3 regions of the Virgibacillus salarius genome follow, and region 3 is predicted to be linked to each of the others. Evidence: riboswitches for the same ligand, from Rfam matches in the RefSeq annotation. Region 3 holds a riboswitch; each other region holds the start of a gene.
What was found. Region 3 has a riboswitch for thiamine pyrophosphate ahead of ABDZ84_RS19560 (ABC transporter substrate-binding protein). Riboswitches for the same ligand answer to the same signal wherever they lie in the genome.

Region 1 (5,904 bases), on a different contig from region 3:
CAATTGCAGTTAAATACATAATTGCTAATGCTAACACGGATGGAATAAGCATTTTTCTGTTTCGTTTATATACAGCATAACCGATCCAGATAGCTAATGGGATTTGAATAAATACAGGAAGCACACTTGCTGGGTAAGATATAAATAAATTTGAAATTACCCATGCAAATACCGCATTGACCATTAACACTAGAATTAAAATGATAAATAAAAACAGTATCTTCGCTCGTTGACCAATTAAACGATGTGCTAATGTACCTACAGATTGACCTTTATTTCGCACTGACAAGACCAATGTTCCAAAATCATGCACACCCGCAGCAAATACAGTTCCAAGTATTACCCACAGGAAAGCTGGCAGCCATCCCCAATAAACGGCAATTGCCGGACCCAATATTGGTGCAGCACCAGCAACCGAAGTAAAATGATGCCCCCATAGTACGAATTTATTTGTAGGAACAAAGTCCACTCCATCACTGTAACGATGTGCTGGTGTCACATAGGTTGGATCAAGTTTAAAAATTTTTTCCGCTACAAAACGCGAATAGTAGCGATAACCTAATGCAAAAACGATCATACCTATTAATGCAACTAAAATACCTGACACTTCTTTATCCCTCCCTTTATCAAATAAAGACCCGTCCAATTTTAGCACGTAATTTTTTAAAGACGTATCTGTATGAGAATATGTGAATACGCTTTATTTTAGTACTGTCTTTCTGCTTTTACATGATTCATTGACCCTTATGTATGGTTTAAAAGGTAATCCCTTATTTATACAGGAAGGATATTTAATAAGGGACCACCTTTTTATTTGAGTCCATTCATACAATTTATAAAACGTGAAACTTCAATCCGTGGGGAGGTTGTTTATCCCCTACTGATTGTTAGGTGAACCAATCGGACATTTACTGGCAGTTGCCCCCCCACTTATCCATTTGGTTTCACCTTATTGCTTGAAGTGAGGGCTTACTGCCAGTTATATGCGGGATAAAATAACTACCGCTACAATTGTTGTAATGACTAATCCTACGATAACAGGTATAAAGTTTTTACGTACTAATTCCATTACCGATACACCACAAAAACCAGCGATAGCGATTAAAGAAGACCATGCAACGAGCGTACCACCACCAGTCCATATCGAACCCATTTGCCCTATTGCTGCAAGGGTGGTTGCATCAATGGAACCGTTTTGTAATGATGCCGCTAGAGAACCAGTAAGTGGAAGCCCTGAAAAACCAGAGCCATCAAGCCCTGTAATAATACCAATAAGCAAAACGCTGAATCCGGCTAACAATGCACTTTGTGGAAGATATTCCTGAGTCGATTGAACGAGATCAAATAGGAATGCAGGTGAACGCTCCTCCATACCTAAAATAGCTCCTGCAAAGTCTGAACTACCTAAAAAGAAAAATCCAGCAATTGGAATAACCGGACCCATTGCCTTAAAAGCAAAAACAAATCCATCTGTTATATGTGTTGTTATATAATCGAGCGCATGCTGCCTACGAAATGCAATGGTTGATAATAATAGCAAGATAACTGCAACACCACCAATAAATGCTGCTCCATCTCCTCCTTCTAATCCGCTCATTCTTCCTGTATTAAGCTTTTCATAAACCATGTAGCTAACGACGCCAGTTAATGCCAGAGGAACAAGAATAGCAAATAATTTACTCCATACACGTAGTTCATTCGTATGTTGACTTTGTGTATACTCCTTTGTTGTTTGAATGTTTTCAAGTTCTATGTTGTTTCGCACATCCTCCTTCGATCGAATTGTTTTTCGATACATTATATAAGCAAGCATAATAGCAATACCACCTGTTATAAGTGACAAAATAAGTGCTTGATCGGCAACCACAGCTGTTTCTACTCCTGCTGAGGTAGCAGATAAATTGGGGGCAACTTGCACAATATAATCAGAGGAAAGTGCCATTCCTTGACCAGCTATTGCTATTGCTACTGCAGCCGTAATTGCTGGTAGACCTGCTCGGATTGCAGCGGGTACCAAAAGCGCACATATTAGGGGTACTGCTGGTGTTGGCCAAAAGAATAGAGATATCAAATAGGTAGCAATAACTAAAACAAAATAAGATATATGACCATTTACCATTATTTTTTGTATTGGCTGAATCATTCGTTTATCTGCACCTAAATCACGTAATGAATTTAATAACGCGAGCATAAAGGTGATGATTAAAAAAATACTAAATAGTTCTTGTGCTGCTACAAGATTTGCATGAAATATTGCGGTAAATCCAGCAATTAGACTACCTTTATAAACCCACGCAATAATAAATGTACCAAATAACGTTGGTAATACGATCCCCTTCCGCATGACCATTGTGCCTATAATTAGTAAGGTAAACAAACCATATAAAATATGGGATATTGAAAGCTCCACGCCAACCTCTTCCTCTCCAATGGATGTGCTATAGCCTATGCAATTCGTACATGTTTAGTTCTTCTAGCGTTGGGTATGATAATAATGAAAGATTGATAAGGAGGTAATTTTAATGAAACCATTTATAAAAGAATATACAAATGATCAGCAATTAAAGGAAGCTATTCAAATACTAAAGGATAAAGGTATTCATAAAGAAGATGTGTATGTTTTATCCCATGATGATGATCGAACAAACCGAATAGCTGATGGTGCGGATGCGAATACCATAGGAATAAGGGAAATGGATATTGGACATGCCGTTGGTAATCTTTTTAGTACACAAGGTGATGAACTAAGAACGAAATTAACCGAAATAGGATTCTCTCAAGCAGAAGCTGAAAACTATGAGGAAGATATGGATGAAGGAAAAGTACTCTTGATTGTAACTAACCATGAGGAAGTTAATAGGTATTTACAATAAAAGCATAAATCTCTACTATACAGTAGTTTTTCATAATTAAACGTTTTAATCTGTCAGTAAGAAAAAGATAACTTGCTTATGATAGGCAAGTTATCAATGCTGTTTCACCAATTCTAATTGGGTGAAGCAGCTTTTCTCATAGTCTAGGAAGAAAATATAAAATTTACCCATTTGGATAAATAGGGGCGTGTTGAGCCGCGTCCAGCTCCAGCGCCCAGAAACGATGTGACTTCACAATCGCCCGCCCTACGAGCTGACTAGCTCCAGTCGCTACGTTTCTAATGCGCTTTTGTTATGAAATAAAGATAATAAAGAGCTTGGGAAAAAACAAAATATTTCTTACTCTGAATAATCATTTTATCAGTCTCGATAATAATTGCCGCAATTGATTAAGCTTGATTTCACCTCTCACTATAACTCTAAACTACTAAATAGAAAATAGTGGGCAAAATCCTCGAGTCAATAACTACCCACTAATCTTCGTATATTTATTATGAGGAAAACTCCTAGATTAAGCGGACATACGTAATAGTGTACGTGGTTGTTTTTGAAATAAAAAGAACACAAGAACCGTACTTAATATAAAGCCAGGTAACATGTACGACCCGTTATATAGCAACGAGTATAACCATACAGGCTGACCTTCTGGCGCAAATTCACCAAAGAATACAATCCCTCCAGTGAAATGGGCTAAAAAGCGTAAAGCTGATCCTAAAAACACGCCTACAGCAATATAATATAGGCTTGTTTTCGTTTTTCCTTCTTTAACTGCTGCTTGGACAGGTTTTGCAAAAATTCCTGCAAAACCTAATACGGTAAACGCAACAATATAATCTAAGAACCCTTGTAGGGGTACGAAGACTGTTGGCCCAAATAATAATTGTAATCCTCCCAACAGCAATCCAGCTAATAAACCGCCCTTGACCCCCCAGCGAAATGCGACAATAAAAATCGGTATCATCGCAAAGGATATGGAGCCACCTTGAGCCCAAACCTTAAATGATAAAAATGGTATAAAATCCAATAAAAATGCAAAAGCTGCAAAAATGGCTACTTCTACTAAAAATAATGTGCGCCTCATATCTTTCTCCTCCCCTTTTTTATGCAGTTAAGTAACTTATCCATACAAAAAAAGCAATGCCAAGGGGAAGACTTCCTGATGGGGAATCTGCTCACATTACTTTTCTGTCCATCAAAAAAGCCACCATCCCTACGCTAGTACTAACTAACAGGTTCAAAGGGTAAGAACAGTTATGTTCACTCTCAGCCAATTGGCTCCCCCTGTAGGCTTCTAACTTATATTTGCTTCTTTTGTCTTACTGTTTAGTGAAACTTCAATCAGTGGGGGTTTTTGTTTATACCTCTGATTGAGAGATAAACTAATCAGACATTTACCGGCAGTCGATTCCCCCACTTACCAATAATGGTTTCACTTTATTCCTTGAAGTGGGGTTCTTACTATCAGTTACATGTGGAATAAATAAGAAACTACTTTTCACTGCCTATTTACTACAAGTATTGTACATGACATATCGTAAAAACACAACAGCGTTACAACGAAAGATATTCGTCAACATCATTGACACATAATTGAATAGCAGCTTCCCAGAATTCAGGCTTAGTTAAATCTGTATCCAAATGTTTTTTAGCAAGATCCTCTACGTTCATGCGACCAGTATCCCTTAAAAGCGAAATATATGCATCTTCAAAACTATCTTCGTTTTCTTGTGCTTTTGCATAGATACCTAGACTGAAAAGATAACCAAATGTATAAGGGAAATTGTAAAATGGCACCCTTGTTATGTGAAAATGTAATTTAGATGCCCAAAAATTAGGATCATACTCCGATAATGCATCACAATATGCCTCTTTCTGTGCTTCTATCATCAAATCGTTTAATCTTTTCACTGGCACTAATCCTTGTTTCCTTTCTTCATAAAAACGCCTTTCAAAGATAAAACGGGAATGTATATTCATAAAAAAAGCAATGCTCCGCTGAATCTTATCCTCTAATAAACTTTTCTTTTCCGCAATCGAACGTGCGCTTTTTACCGACGCATCTGCAACAACCATTTCAGCAAATGTTGACGCTGTTTCAGCAACATTCATTGCATACCGTTGATTAAGTCCATTTACATCATTCATTACATGTTGATGATAAGCATGCCCTAACTCATGAGCTAACGTTGCAATATTAGATGAAGTACCTGAATAAGTCATAAAAATGCGTGTTTGCTTACTATCAGGGAAACTTGTACAAAATCCTCCCGGACGCTTATTTGGACGATCCTCAGCCTCAATCCACCTATTTTCAAAGGCCATTTTCGCAAAATCAGCCATTTGGGGACTAAACTGATTAAAATGTTCGACAATAAAGTCAGCCCCTTCTTCAAACGACGAAGTCTTAACCACTTTGTTTACTGGTGCTCCAACATCATAAATACTTAGTTTGTTAAGTCCAAGTAGTTTGGCCTTGTTCATAAGATACTCTACAAAGGGATGCTTATATTTTTTTATTGCAGTCCACATCGCATCTAATGTTTCTTTTCTCATACGGTTCAAAGCCAATGGTTCTTGCAAAACTTCATTCCAATTTCTATGCTTATATGTTTGTAAACGAAAGCCAGCTAGGTGGTTTAATGTTTGACCAAATAAACTAGCGTTATTCTTCCAAGCTTTATCTAGCTGTTGAAACACTTGCTTACGATATGAACGGTTTGGGTGTGTTAGTTTATTTGTAGCCTGCCCAATAGAATAGCTTTTCGTTTCCCCATCCTCTACCATATCTACACTCATATTTCCTATAATCACATCGTACATTTGTCCCCAAGCGTGATATCCATCAATTGCCAGATCATTGATAAGAACCTCTTGATCTCGCACCAATTGTTCTTTTGCATGATTTCTAAACTCTTCTAACACATATGCTACATCAACTAAATCCTCACTTTTTACAAGTTGGTCCCATACTATGTCAGGAATGTCGACTAGTTTTTGTTCAAATGTCGTTTGAATCGTATCCATTTCGGCT
Region 2 (5,904 bases), on a different contig from region 3:
GCAGCAGCCCATGGTGTTAAAGCAAGCTTTGCTACTGCTGATATAGCTAATCTAGAAGAAGTTGAGCAAGCGATTGATTACTTACAAAAAGAAATTGGCTCAGCAGATATACTTATAAATAATGCTGGTATTGGAGCATACGGTGCTTTTCTAGAGATGGACCCAGTAACATGGAAGCATACTTTCGAGGTTAATGTTTTTGGAACATACCACGTTACACGTGCTGTCTTGCCACAAATGGTTGAAAAGAATCAAGGAGACATTATTACTATTTCTTCTAGTAATGGACTAAAAGGCACAGCAGGTTCTACCTCCTATAGTGGATCTAAATTTGCTATTCAAGGTATGACAGAAGCACTAATGCAGGAAGTTCGTAAAAACAATATTCGCGTGTTCACGATGAATCCAAGTCTTGTTGCTACAGAACTTGCCTTCGGAGACCAATTAGCAGAAAAAAATGAGGATAAGTATATGCAGCCTGAAGATCTAGCGGAATATATGGTCGCTCAACTAAAACTACATCCTCGTATTTTCATTAAACAATCTTTACAATGGGCAACAAACCCATTTTAAGATAAGTTGTATAGGTCCACTTTTAAAATTAACAAAGCAGAAGCCCCATCCCTTGGTCTTCTGCTTTCACTTACTTTATAAGTGTATTAGATTAGTAACCTCACCCTTCAACTATCTACATAGCAATATTAAACCATGTATCCTTATTTCATGACAGAAGATCTGTGGATAGCAGATGGAACAGTAGTAGCCCCATTCCATAACGCTTCACGATCCTCTTCCTAATACTAGCTATAATCGGATAATACTATGACCAACGTTTGCTTGATCACCTGTCTTATAATATTTCCTTTTATTCCCTCCACTGGCTTCCGCCGTCATATTCTACTTTATAGAGAAAAAACTTCATCCAGTGTACCACCTTAAAAACTACGCGCCAATATAGCGCTGATATAATTGCTTGGCAGTATTCACATCGCTAACGCCATGTATTAAGGTTCTGCCATCTTGAAACACGACAAAACGAACATCGTCAATTTCAAAAATGAGGACTTCACCATTATCTCTAATTTTATCCGTAAGGTTACCGATCTCTTTCACTAAATTAGAAACTGATAAACTCCCTTTTTCTCCTGGTCTTACTTGTACCGTATCTCTTCCACAAAGCATAGCCGTTTTCAACCCTTTTTCCTTGGTTAAATAAGGATAAATTGCTGATTGAGAACAAGATGAACAAATGGGATCTACTAACCTACTTACATTAATCGCACTATATGACCGTCCCCATATATCGACTTGTACTAACTCCGGAGATGTACCATTATCTGTTAAGTATTTTAAGCACTCCGTTGTCTGATAGGCAGCTGTCACCTGTACCGCAGGAGAAATAATTCCAACCGTATCACAGGTTTTCCCTTCCTGAGGAAGGTGATCAATTAAACATTGTAAACAAGGAGTTTTTCCAGGAATAATGGTAAGTGCGATGGCAGTACTCTGTAAGCAGCCACCATATGCCCAAGGTTTACGATGTTTTGCTAACACATCATTCATTACAAAACGCGTTTGAAAATTATCTGTTCCATCAATAACAAAATCGGCATCTTGTACTATTTTCTCTCCATTCTCCTCAGAAAACTCTTCTACAATTCCCGTAATCTCCACTTCCGGATTAATCGCTTTTAATCTTCGTTGAGCTGCTTTTGCCTTCGTTCGATTCTGTCTCGCATCATCTTCTGTATAAAGCTGCTGACGCTGAAGATTACTAAGTTCGATATAATCGCGATCAACCAGCGTCAGCTTACCTATTCCTGCTCGAACAAGCATTTCCGCATTTGCACTTCCTAATGCTCCAGCGCCAATTACGACAACATGTTTGGTCACTAATTGGCGCTGGCCAGTCTGTCCAATTGGGGCAAAGCGTTCCTGGCGAGCATACCGTCCTGTTATCATTCAATCATCGCCGTCTCTGGACTACTCTTCATTCCGTACATTCGTTTGGGAATACGGCCTGCTTTATATCCTAATCGTCCAGATTGTACAGCCAACCTCATCGCTTCCGCCATTTGAATTGGATCTTTTGCGCCAGATACAGCTGTATTTAATAAAACCCCATCTGCTCCAAGCTCCATGGCATAAGCGGCATCACTCGGAGAACCAATCCCTGCATCGACAATTACGGGGATGTCGGATTGTTCGATAATAAATTGCAAATTCATTGTATTAATAATGCCTTGACCCGATCCAATTGGTGAAGCCCCTGGCATAATTGCATGTACACCTGCTTCTTCCAATCGTTTTGCTAATACAACATCATCAGAGGTATAGGTTAATACAGTGAAGCCCTCCTCTAGCAGTTGTACTGAAGCTTTCATCGTTTCAAAAGGATCAGGCAGCAAGGTTTTCTCACAACCGATAACTTCCACTTTAATCATGTCACATAAACCTGTAGCCTTAGCTAAACGGGCAATTCTTACCGCCTCATTTGCTGTCTTAGCGCCAGCAGTATTTGGTAGTAAATCATATTGCTGCAAATCTAATTCTTCTAACAGATTCGGCTCGTTTTCATCAAATATGTTCATTCTCCTGACGGCAAAGGTTAATATTTCTGTTTTGGATGCTATCACCGCCTTCTTTTGACTTTGAAATGTCGGGTACTTTCCAGTACCTAGCATCAGTCGGGAATGAAATGATTTTTCGCCAATTGTTAACATGACTTATCCTCCTCCTACAAAATGAACAATTTCAATAGTATCCCCATTAGTTAATATTGTTTCGTCATACACTGTTTTATTAATAATTTGTTGATTCTGTTCGACTATCGCGAGTTTCGCTTGAATGTTAAAGCTTTTTAGTAACTCGCCAATAATTGAATCCTTAGCTACCTCCACCTGACGTCCGTTCACGTGTATCTGCATATGTGATCCCCCCTTTCCTGAAACGATTTGGTGTAAAAAGACGCTGGATCGATGATGGTACATAACGCTTTAAGACCATATCACTAACTAGTTTCCCTGTAGCAGGAGCAAGAAGAATACCATTTCGATAATGTCCGGTTGCAAAATACAAATGGGGAATCTCAGGATGTTCTCCAATAATTGGCTTACCATCTTTGGTGCCCGGACGAACACCAGTCCAACAGCTATGCAGTTCTTCCTGCTTAAACGATGGGAACAACTTCAATAAGTGATTCATTAATTCAAAAATGCCACCTGTTGACGTATAACTATTGCTATCATCATGATAGCTAGTTGCACCAATAATATAGCGTCCGTCTCGTTTTGGTACCAAATACAGATTGTGAAAGAATAACGTCTGCTGAATAGATTGAATGCTTGGCTTTATGGCAAAGCATTCTCCTTTTGTTGGGACCATTGGATTCATTAATCCTGTCGCTTCAAACCACCTCCCACTTTTTACACCTGCCGCTACAACAACATGATCAGCTGAGATAACATCGTTATCGATTTGAATATGAAAAACATCATGGTCATGGACTATTTCTCCAACTTGACAATTCTCGATCAACTGACCTCCCATTGATAAAGATGCCTGTTTAAAAGCTTCACACACTTTCAATGGTTCTACATGTCCATCTCGCCGCATATATAATCCCCCTACTGCCTGGGATAAAGCTGATGTTCGTTGCCTAATCCCTTCCGCATCCAACCATTCTAAGCCTTCAAATGCATTTTGTTTTGCTCGCAGTCTTTGCTTCTGTTCTTCATTCGTAGCTATCTCGAGCATACCGTTGGTGGAAAGCTGAATATCAATCCCTGATAACGAAAATAGTTCTTTGCTTAGAGATGCATACATATTTCTACTTGCTTGGCAAAATTGATAATACGTACCTTCCTGATCATTTTCTGTGTGTACACCAAGCATGCCCGCAGCAGCTTGTGTAGCTTTTCTTCCACTTCTACCTTGTTCAATTACCGTCGTTACAACCCTACTTTTACTTAAATAGTAAGCAATGGATTGCCCAATAACGCCTCCACCTATAACCACTACATCAACGTGTCTCTTCATATCGATTCACCTCCTTTCGAAACGATTGCACTGCCTGCAGTGGATTATTTTGACTAAAAACACCTGACATTACAGCAATCCCACTTGCCTTCGCTTGATAAATATCCGTTACCTTTGCGCTTGTGATTCCACCGATTGCATAAACGGGAATGCTCACCTCTTTTGCAACTGCTGCTAATTTCTCTACTCCTTTTGGTTTCACCCCTTTCTTGCTCGCTGTCGAAAAGACATGACCATACAAAATATACGTAGCACCTAGCTGCTCCGCTCTCTTAGCTACTTCGTTGGAGTGCGTCGATACCCCTACTTGTAAACCGGGGGATTGTTTTCGGAGATCGTGTACCTCTTGTATTCGCTTTTCTGAAAGGTGAAGTGTCTTCACATTCGTTTCACCAGGTAGTGTTGTATGGCCATGAATAATTAGTTTTTCTTCCGGAACTCCTTGTGCAAGCACACGTTGAATGAACAAAGAATAGTCCTGCTCGGTCATTTGTTTTTCTCGTAGAATGACAGCATCAAGATAGGGAATAATACTCGCTATTGTCTGGATAAGGTATTTCTCCTCCTGTTCACCGGTAGTCACCGCAATTAGTTTCATCACTTCCTCTCCTTTTCTACAAAAAAATGCCACTTTTCCAGCAAAGGAAAAGTGGCATGAATCTATAACGATATCCTAAAAAAGGTATATGTCGCTGATACACACTACTCCTGTCACTTTCCTCCGCTGGTTCTTACTCCAGTTCAGGTTCAAAGGGTCTCCATGTCACACATAGATCTCAGCCATTACGTAAAGGCACCCCTAGTGAAGCGTAATTTAATTATTCAATATGCATTTGTCTATAAAATACATGATTTTGGACTATTCGTCTACCAAAAATGAACAATTTTCTATTTTTTTGCCATTCTCTACTAACAAAAGAGCTGACCTAATGAGCCAGCCCCTTAACATCTCTTTTATTTGGTATAGCGTTTAACTTCATCAATCTTTTGTTCTTTTGCAAGTTCACGAGTTGCGCGTGGCGCGGTCCAAAATGTGGTTAACATGAGTAACGATACAGGAACAGCCGTCACCACAATAAAGGATTGTAGCGATCCAACACTATCCTCGCCAATAGTGATGAGTACAGTTGCGACAAGTCCCATAAGAATTGCCCAGAACACACGCAGGAATTTCGATGGGTCTCCATTACCTGTAATCGCCATCGAGATGGTTAATGACATCGAATCGGTTGTCGTTAATACAAACACAATAGTTGCTACTAAAAAGAAGAAACCGATAATCGTACCAAGTGGCAATTGTTCTGCGATAGCAATCATAGCTGCTGGAGGTCCAGCACTATTTAAAGCTTCAGATACGGCACCAGGGTTATTCATTTCAGCAAAAATCCCTGTGCCACCAACAACTGTAAACCAGAACGTCGTTACCACAGGTGCAATTACCGCAACAGCAGTTACAAGCTCTCGAATTGTGCGACCACGAGAAATACGACTAACAAACATCGCCATCATTGGACCATAGCCAATGAACCAAGCAAAGAAAAAAACGGTCCATAAGCCAAGCCAAGCTCCATCTCCACGGAAGGTGTTTAAGGTTAGGAAGTCTTGGACATATAATCCAAATGATTGCAAATAGGAATCAAAAATAAATAATGCTGGACCTAGAATAATCACAGCAACCATTAAACAAACTGCGAGAATAATATTATAGCTGCTTAAAATTTGGATTCCTTTATGAATTCCTGTCGCAGCAGAAATCCCAGCTGCTAGAACAATAACGATAACAATAAGACATTGTACAAATAAATTATTTGGTACACCGAACAATGCACTTAATCCATAACCTGCTTGTAATCCAAGGAATCCAAT
Region 3 (5,904 bases):
AAAGAACTGGGATGTATTAACATAAAGTTGTTCCTGTACATCAGGAAGAGGCATTTTTTTAATTGTCGCTATTTGTTTAATCGACTTATGGATCATTTTTGGATGGGTCAGTTGGTTGATAAACGGACCAGCAAACTGCCAAGGCCCATCCGTTTCCACCATCATATGAGTTATTGGGTATTTATTAACTAGCTGGTTAATTTCTCGTTCGTACATGACATCTGGTGTGATGGATATAAAATATCCATTCTGGCTCATTCGTTCCATTGTAGGTTTGTCACCCTTAAACCAATGAAACTGTGCATTGGTGATGGAATACTTTTCTAATAAATCACAGGCAATGGTAGCATCATCATAAACTGCATGAAGTACAATTGGCTTATTCCATTCTTTAGCTTTTCGTATAAATAATTCTAGTAATTCAATATATGGCTTTACCATTAAATTTGAATTTTCTTGTCGCTTGTAATAAGGTAGACCTACTTCACCTACCGCAATTGCTCTGTCTAGATTCGAGTCAATAAATTGTATTAAATCAGCTATATCATTATCGTTAGGTATTTCTTGTTCCGGATGAAATCCGAAAGCAGGTTTAACTGCGGAACATCTCTCCGCTAACCTTAAATTGGAAATTGACGATGCTAGGTTATTCGAAACAGAAATTAGTGAGCTAACATGATGCCGTTTCAAAGATTTAATAATTTCTGTTTGTTCCTCCTGTGTATACATATCTAAGTGAATGTGTGCATCAATAATGAAGCTATCCATTTGTAGCCCTCAATTCCTGATATATCCTTTTCTTATACTCTAGAAATGCTTCTGATAAAACTAACGCTTCCTCTCTTGGTCTTGAAAAAGGAATTGTGAATTCTTTTTTTATCGAAGCCGGACGAGCTGACAACACGATCACACGATCAGATAGAAATAATGCTTCTTCTATATTATGCGTTACGAAAAGGATTGATCGTTGATGCTCATTCCACATTGCTAATAACCACTTTTGCATGTCCAAACGGGTAAATTCATCCAATGCGGAAAATGGTTCATCTAAACAAATAACAGGCTGGGGACTTAAAATACTGCGTACAAAAGAAGCGCGCTGCTTCATTCCTCCAGATAATTCATGGGGATATGCATTTTCATATCCTTTTAAGCAAGCTCGTTCTAGCATTCGTTTTGCTTCTAATTCATCTTTTCTACCTGCAATTTCTGCCGCTAAGACAACATTTTGTAAAATCGAACGCCAAGGAAGTAAGGAATCTGATTGAGGCATATAGCTGATGAATCCCCGTTTGCCGATAATCTCTTTTCCATTTAATTTAATCGTACCGGAATTAGGTGAGGTAATCCCTCCAATCAGTCGAAATAACGTGCTCTTCCCACTTCCTGATGGTCCAACAATCGAAACAAACTCTCCGTTTCGCACCGTTAATGAAATACGATTAAGAATAGTAGTTTCCCCATATTTTTTTGTTAGATTTACAAGTTCTAAGTTACTCACTGATCTTCCCTTCTTCCGGTTTCCATTTAATTACTCTTTTTTCAATTAATGAAATACAGCCAAAAAACAATAAACTTAGCAGCACTATAAATAAGATAGCAACAAAGACACGATCTGTTCGGAAAGACGAAGATGCCAAAGTCATATATACTCCAATTCCTTCACTTGCACCAAGCCATTCAGATATCACCGCTCCCATTACGCTATATGTCGCCGATATCTTTAAACCACTAAACAAAGAAGGTAATCCATATGGCCACTCTAGCTTACGAAAGATTTGCCCTTTACTGGCACCTGTCATTTGCATATAGTGTTTCAGTTCTCCACTTGTTTGTCTAAATCCATCTAAAGCTGCTATAGTTATTGGAAAAAAACAAACAAGTGTAATAACAATTAATTTCGGCAATATTCCAAAACCAAACCAAATTACTAATAAGGGAGCTAAAATAATAATAGGTATATTCTGTGATATTATTAATAATGGATAAAAGGCTTCCCTAACTGTCGGAATGAGATGAAGACAAACAGCAACGAGCGTACCTACACTGCTGCCTATCATAAATCCGATAATCGATAGTTGGATAGTCGATTGTAGATGACTAGCATAATTTGGCCAGCCATTGACAGCTTCTTGCCATATTACACTTGGAGCAGGTAGTAGCCAAGCTGGGATCGAAAAAATACGACAAGCTATTTCCCAACTGATAAGGAAAAGGATGAGGACCAGAGCTGGTCGCCATCCCTTTTCTCGCAATCTTCTCATTAGCGATACTTCTCCGTTAATTGTTCCATGGAAGCTCCAGAAGGTTGATAAAGAACCTTCACCTGTGAAATAACATTTTCACAACCAATTTCAGTCATCCTTTTATTCATCTTCTCAATAATTCCAAATAGTTCTGCAAGATCACCTTGCATTGTAGTTTCTAGTGGACTTACCTGATACTTAACTCCGGAATGATCGATAATCTTAATCGCTTCATCCACATACGGAATAACATCTTCACCATTTTTCGTTTTCGGGATAATTTGAATACTAACTAGTGCATCTGCCATCATTTATTCCTCCTTTGTTTCTGGTAAAAACTCATTTGTAAATGCTTTTTCACTATCTAACGGTTTATCTAACAGCTCATTCTCATACATCCAATTGGCGTAATTCTCCCATACCTCTTGCTTTTGTTCCCCCCACTGGTCCGCATCATCTTGATACTTTGACACTAACCAAGCTTGACTTGCTTTTACTAATTCTGCATCCAAATCAGGAACAGCGTTAATTAAGATATCAGCGGCTTCCTCTGGTTGCTCAATTGCTAGATTATAACCTTTAGATACTGCAGCTAAGAATTGCTTAACTGTTTCTGGATCATCTTTGATCATTTTTTCATTGGTAGCTAAAACCGGCGTGTAATAATCTAAATTTGACGAATAATCGGTTAAATACACCATATTAATTTCTTCATCACGGAGCTCTGCCTCTACACCAGTCCAACCATAATAAATCCACGCAAAATCAATATCTCTTTTCACCGCAGTAAAAAAGTCCGTATCGCCCATGTTGATAATATCAACTGATTCTACATTAGCATTTTCCTGCTGCATGAGTGAGGTTAGAACCGCTTTTTCTACTGGAGCTCCCCAGCCACCATATGTTTTATCTTCAAAATCTTTAGGTGTAGTAATCTGTTTATTCTTGGGTGAGGCAAAACCTGAGGTATTATGCTGTATAACAGCAGCAATGGAAACAATCGGTATATCTTGTACACGAGCTTCAGTAATCCCCTCCTGATAACTCACACCAAAATCTGCTTTACCAGATGCAATTAACTGATCTGCTCCCGCTTCACCAGGCATAATTATGTCCACATCAAGGCCTTGCTCTTCAAAATATCCCTTCTCTTTTGCAACATATAATCCTGTATGATTCGTATTTGGTGTCCAATCAAGTACAACAGAGATCTTTTTCTTTTCTGTTGAGTCATTGTTCTGCTGACTTTGTTCTTTCTCTTCTGTACCACATGCCGTTAATATAAGCAGTGTAATCCCTAAACTAAGCAGTAAAAGCTTCTTCAATGTTTTCCTCCTCTTGAATACCTTTCTCATTGTAAGGAACAGCGTATGTATCATCTTGTTTGACTGTAATTCCTTCGCTAAGAATAAAAGCGCAAACACCCGATTAGCAACGCAGCGACGATTCAACGGAGATAAAGGACTCACGGTGAGCTTGCGAGCCGATGATGATTTAGATTAGGGCGATTCATGATGAAGTAGCCTAGTTTCTGGGCGCTGGAGCTGGACGCAGCTCAACACGCAAATTTTATAATTTCTTAGACTATAAAAAATGCCCTAGATGGTTAATCACCATTAGGGCATATACAACTTAATATTTGATGTATCAAACATGTTCCCTACGCTGGTTTAAACCAGATCAGGTTCTAAGAGTCAGTACCTTACGGATACAATCTCAACCAGCAACACTGGTCCCCCTACAACTTTAGTATTCTATTATTAATTCCATAGTAACTATGACATAATTCGTCCATTTAATCAAGTTTAAGAAACTCAAAAAATATAGAAACTTCTATGAACATAGAAGCAACTTCTGCATAAAGTGACACTTTAATCAGTGGGGGTTTTATTTATCCCACATTGATTGTTAGCACCACAGACCTAAAATCCTTTGAACCGACCGGACATTTACCGGCAATCGATCCTCCACTTCCCCATAGTGGTTTTACTTTATTGCTTAAAGTGGATTATTACTGCCAGTTATATGTGTGGGATAAACCTATAAAAAACCTCTTAAAGTATAACCACCATACCTTAAGAGGTTTTCTTCCCTATTTATTTAGGTTATAGAACGCTGTCTTACCAGCATATTCACCCATGCCTGCTAGCTCATCTTCAATGCGAAGCAGTTGATTGTATTTAGCTACACGATCTGTTCGAGAAGGTGCACCTGTTTTGATCTGACCTGCATTAGTCGCTACAGCAATGTCAGCGATCGTTGCATCTTCTGTTTCTCCTGAACGGTGTGAGATAACCGCTGTATAGCCAGCGCGTTTTGCCATTTCGATTGCTTCGAACGTCTCTGTTAATGTACCGATTTGATTAACTTTTACTAAGATAGAGTTTCCAATACCTTGTTCAATACCTTTGGAAAGCTTATTAGTATTTGTTACAAATAAATCATCTCCGACAAGCTGTACTCGTCCACCAAGACGATCTGTTAATACTTTAAATCCATCCCAATCATTTTCATCTAGTCCATCTTCAATGGAGATAATTGGGTATTTGTTGATCATGTCTTCATACCAATCAACCATCTCTTCAGAAGTACGAACAACACCTTCACCTTTTAGATTATATTTACCATCTTCATATATTTCTGAAGCAGCAACATCCATTGCAAGCTTCACTTCTTCTCCTGGCTTGTAACCAGCAGCTTCAATTGCTTCCACAATTGTTTGTAAAGCTTCTTCATTAGAAGCAAGGTTTGGTGCAAATCCGCCTTCGTCACCAACAGCTGTGTTATACCCCTTTGATTTTAATACATTTTTCAATGAATGGAAAATTTCAGCACCCGTACGTAGTGCTTCTTGGAACGTTTCTGCTCCAACTGGCATAACCATAAACTCTTGAATATCTACGTTATTATCGGCATGCTCACCACCATTAAGAATATTCATCATTGGTGTTGGTAGGGTTTTTGCATTAAATCCACCGAGGTAGTTATATAACGGTACTTCAAGATAACTAGCAGCAGCATGTGCTACAGCCATGGATACACCAAGAATTGCGTTAGCACCAAGTTTGCCTTTATTTTCAGTTCCATCTAATTCGATCATTAACGCATCGATGATATTCTGACGAGTAACATCAATCCCAAGTAATTCAGGTGCAATTATTTCATTTACGTTTTGAACTGCTTTTAGAACACCTTTTCCAAGATAACGATCTTTATCACCATCACGTAATTCCACAGCCTCGTATTCACCGGTAGATGCACCGCTTGGCACAAGTGCAGAACCGAAGGCACCTGATTCTGTAAATACTTCCACTTCAACTGTCGGGTTACCGCGTGAGTCTAATACTTCACGTGCATATACATCAGTAATGTATGGCATAATTTTTCTCTCCTTTAATTTCCTTTTATTTAATTAATGATTCGCCAGTCATTTCTTCTGGTTTTTCAATACCTAGTAAATCCAATAAGGTTGGTGATAGATCAGCTAAAATCCCACCATCTCGTAATGTTATATTTTCTTCTGTCACAATTACCGGAACAGGATTTGTCGTATGAGCAGTCATTGGCTTACCTTCAAGCGTAACTACCTCATCAGAATTACCGTGATCAGCAGTAATAATGGCATTCCCGCCAAGCTCTTTAATTTTATCAACAATTT

Region 1: another riboswitch for thiamine pyrophosphate. It lies ahead of thiT (energy-coupled thiamine transporter ThiT); the one in region 3 lies ahead of ABDZ84_RS19560 (ABC transporter substrate-binding protein).
Region 2: another riboswitch for thiamine pyrophosphate. It lies ahead of ABDZ84_RS06750 (thiamine phosphate synthase); the one in region 3 lies ahead of ABDZ84_RS19560 (ABC transporter substrate-binding protein).

What each region holds. Positions count from the first base shown of each region.
Region 1 covers NZ_BAAACY010000023.1:6,162-12,065, reverse strand. Annotated here, with positions in the region: gene ABDZ84_RS04310 (carbon starvation CstA family protein) at 1-607, opposite strand, end outside; gene ABDZ84_RS04305 (hypothetical protein) at 980-2,410, opposite strand; gene ABDZ84_RS04300 (YflT domain-containing protein) at 2,523-2,873, shown strand; gene thiT (energy-coupled thiamine transporter ThiT) at 3,385-3,954, opposite strand; TPP riboswitch at 4,064-4,165, opposite strand; gene ABDZ84_RS04290 (M3 family oligoendopeptidase) at 4,425-5,904, opposite strand, start outside.
Region 2 covers NZ_BAAACY010000045.1:7,954-13,857, reverse strand. Annotated here, with positions in the region: gene ABDZ84_RS06775 (3-ketoacyl-ACP reductase) at 1-573, shown strand, start outside; gene ABDZ84_RS06770 (ThiF family adenylyltransferase) at 943-1,959, opposite strand; gene ABDZ84_RS06765 (thiazole synthase) at 1,959-2,723, opposite strand; gene thiS (sulfur carrier protein ThiS) at 2,727-2,927, opposite strand; gene thiO (glycine oxidase ThiO) at 2,887-4,038, opposite strand; gene ABDZ84_RS06750 (thiamine phosphate synthase) at 4,022-4,636, opposite strand; TPP riboswitch at 4,738-4,849, opposite strand; gene ABDZ84_RS06745 (BCCT family transporter) at 4,993-5,904, opposite strand, start outside.
Region 3 covers NZ_BAAACY010000165.1:10,163-16,066, reverse strand. Annotated here, with positions in the region: gene ABDZ84_RS19580 (TatD family hydrolase) at 1-768, opposite strand, end outside; gene ABDZ84_RS19575 (ABC transporter ATP-binding protein) at 761-1,501, opposite strand; gene ABDZ84_RS19570 (ABC transporter permease) at 1,494-2,264, opposite strand; gene ABDZ84_RS19565 (thiamine-binding protein) at 2,264-2,554, opposite strand; gene ABDZ84_RS19560 (ABC transporter substrate-binding protein) at 2,558-3,571, opposite strand; TPP riboswitch at 3,887-3,996, opposite strand; gene eno (phosphopyruvate hydratase) at 4,339-5,625, opposite strand; gene gpmI (2,3-bisphosphoglycerate-independent phosphoglycerate mutase) at 5,651-5,904, opposite strand, start outside.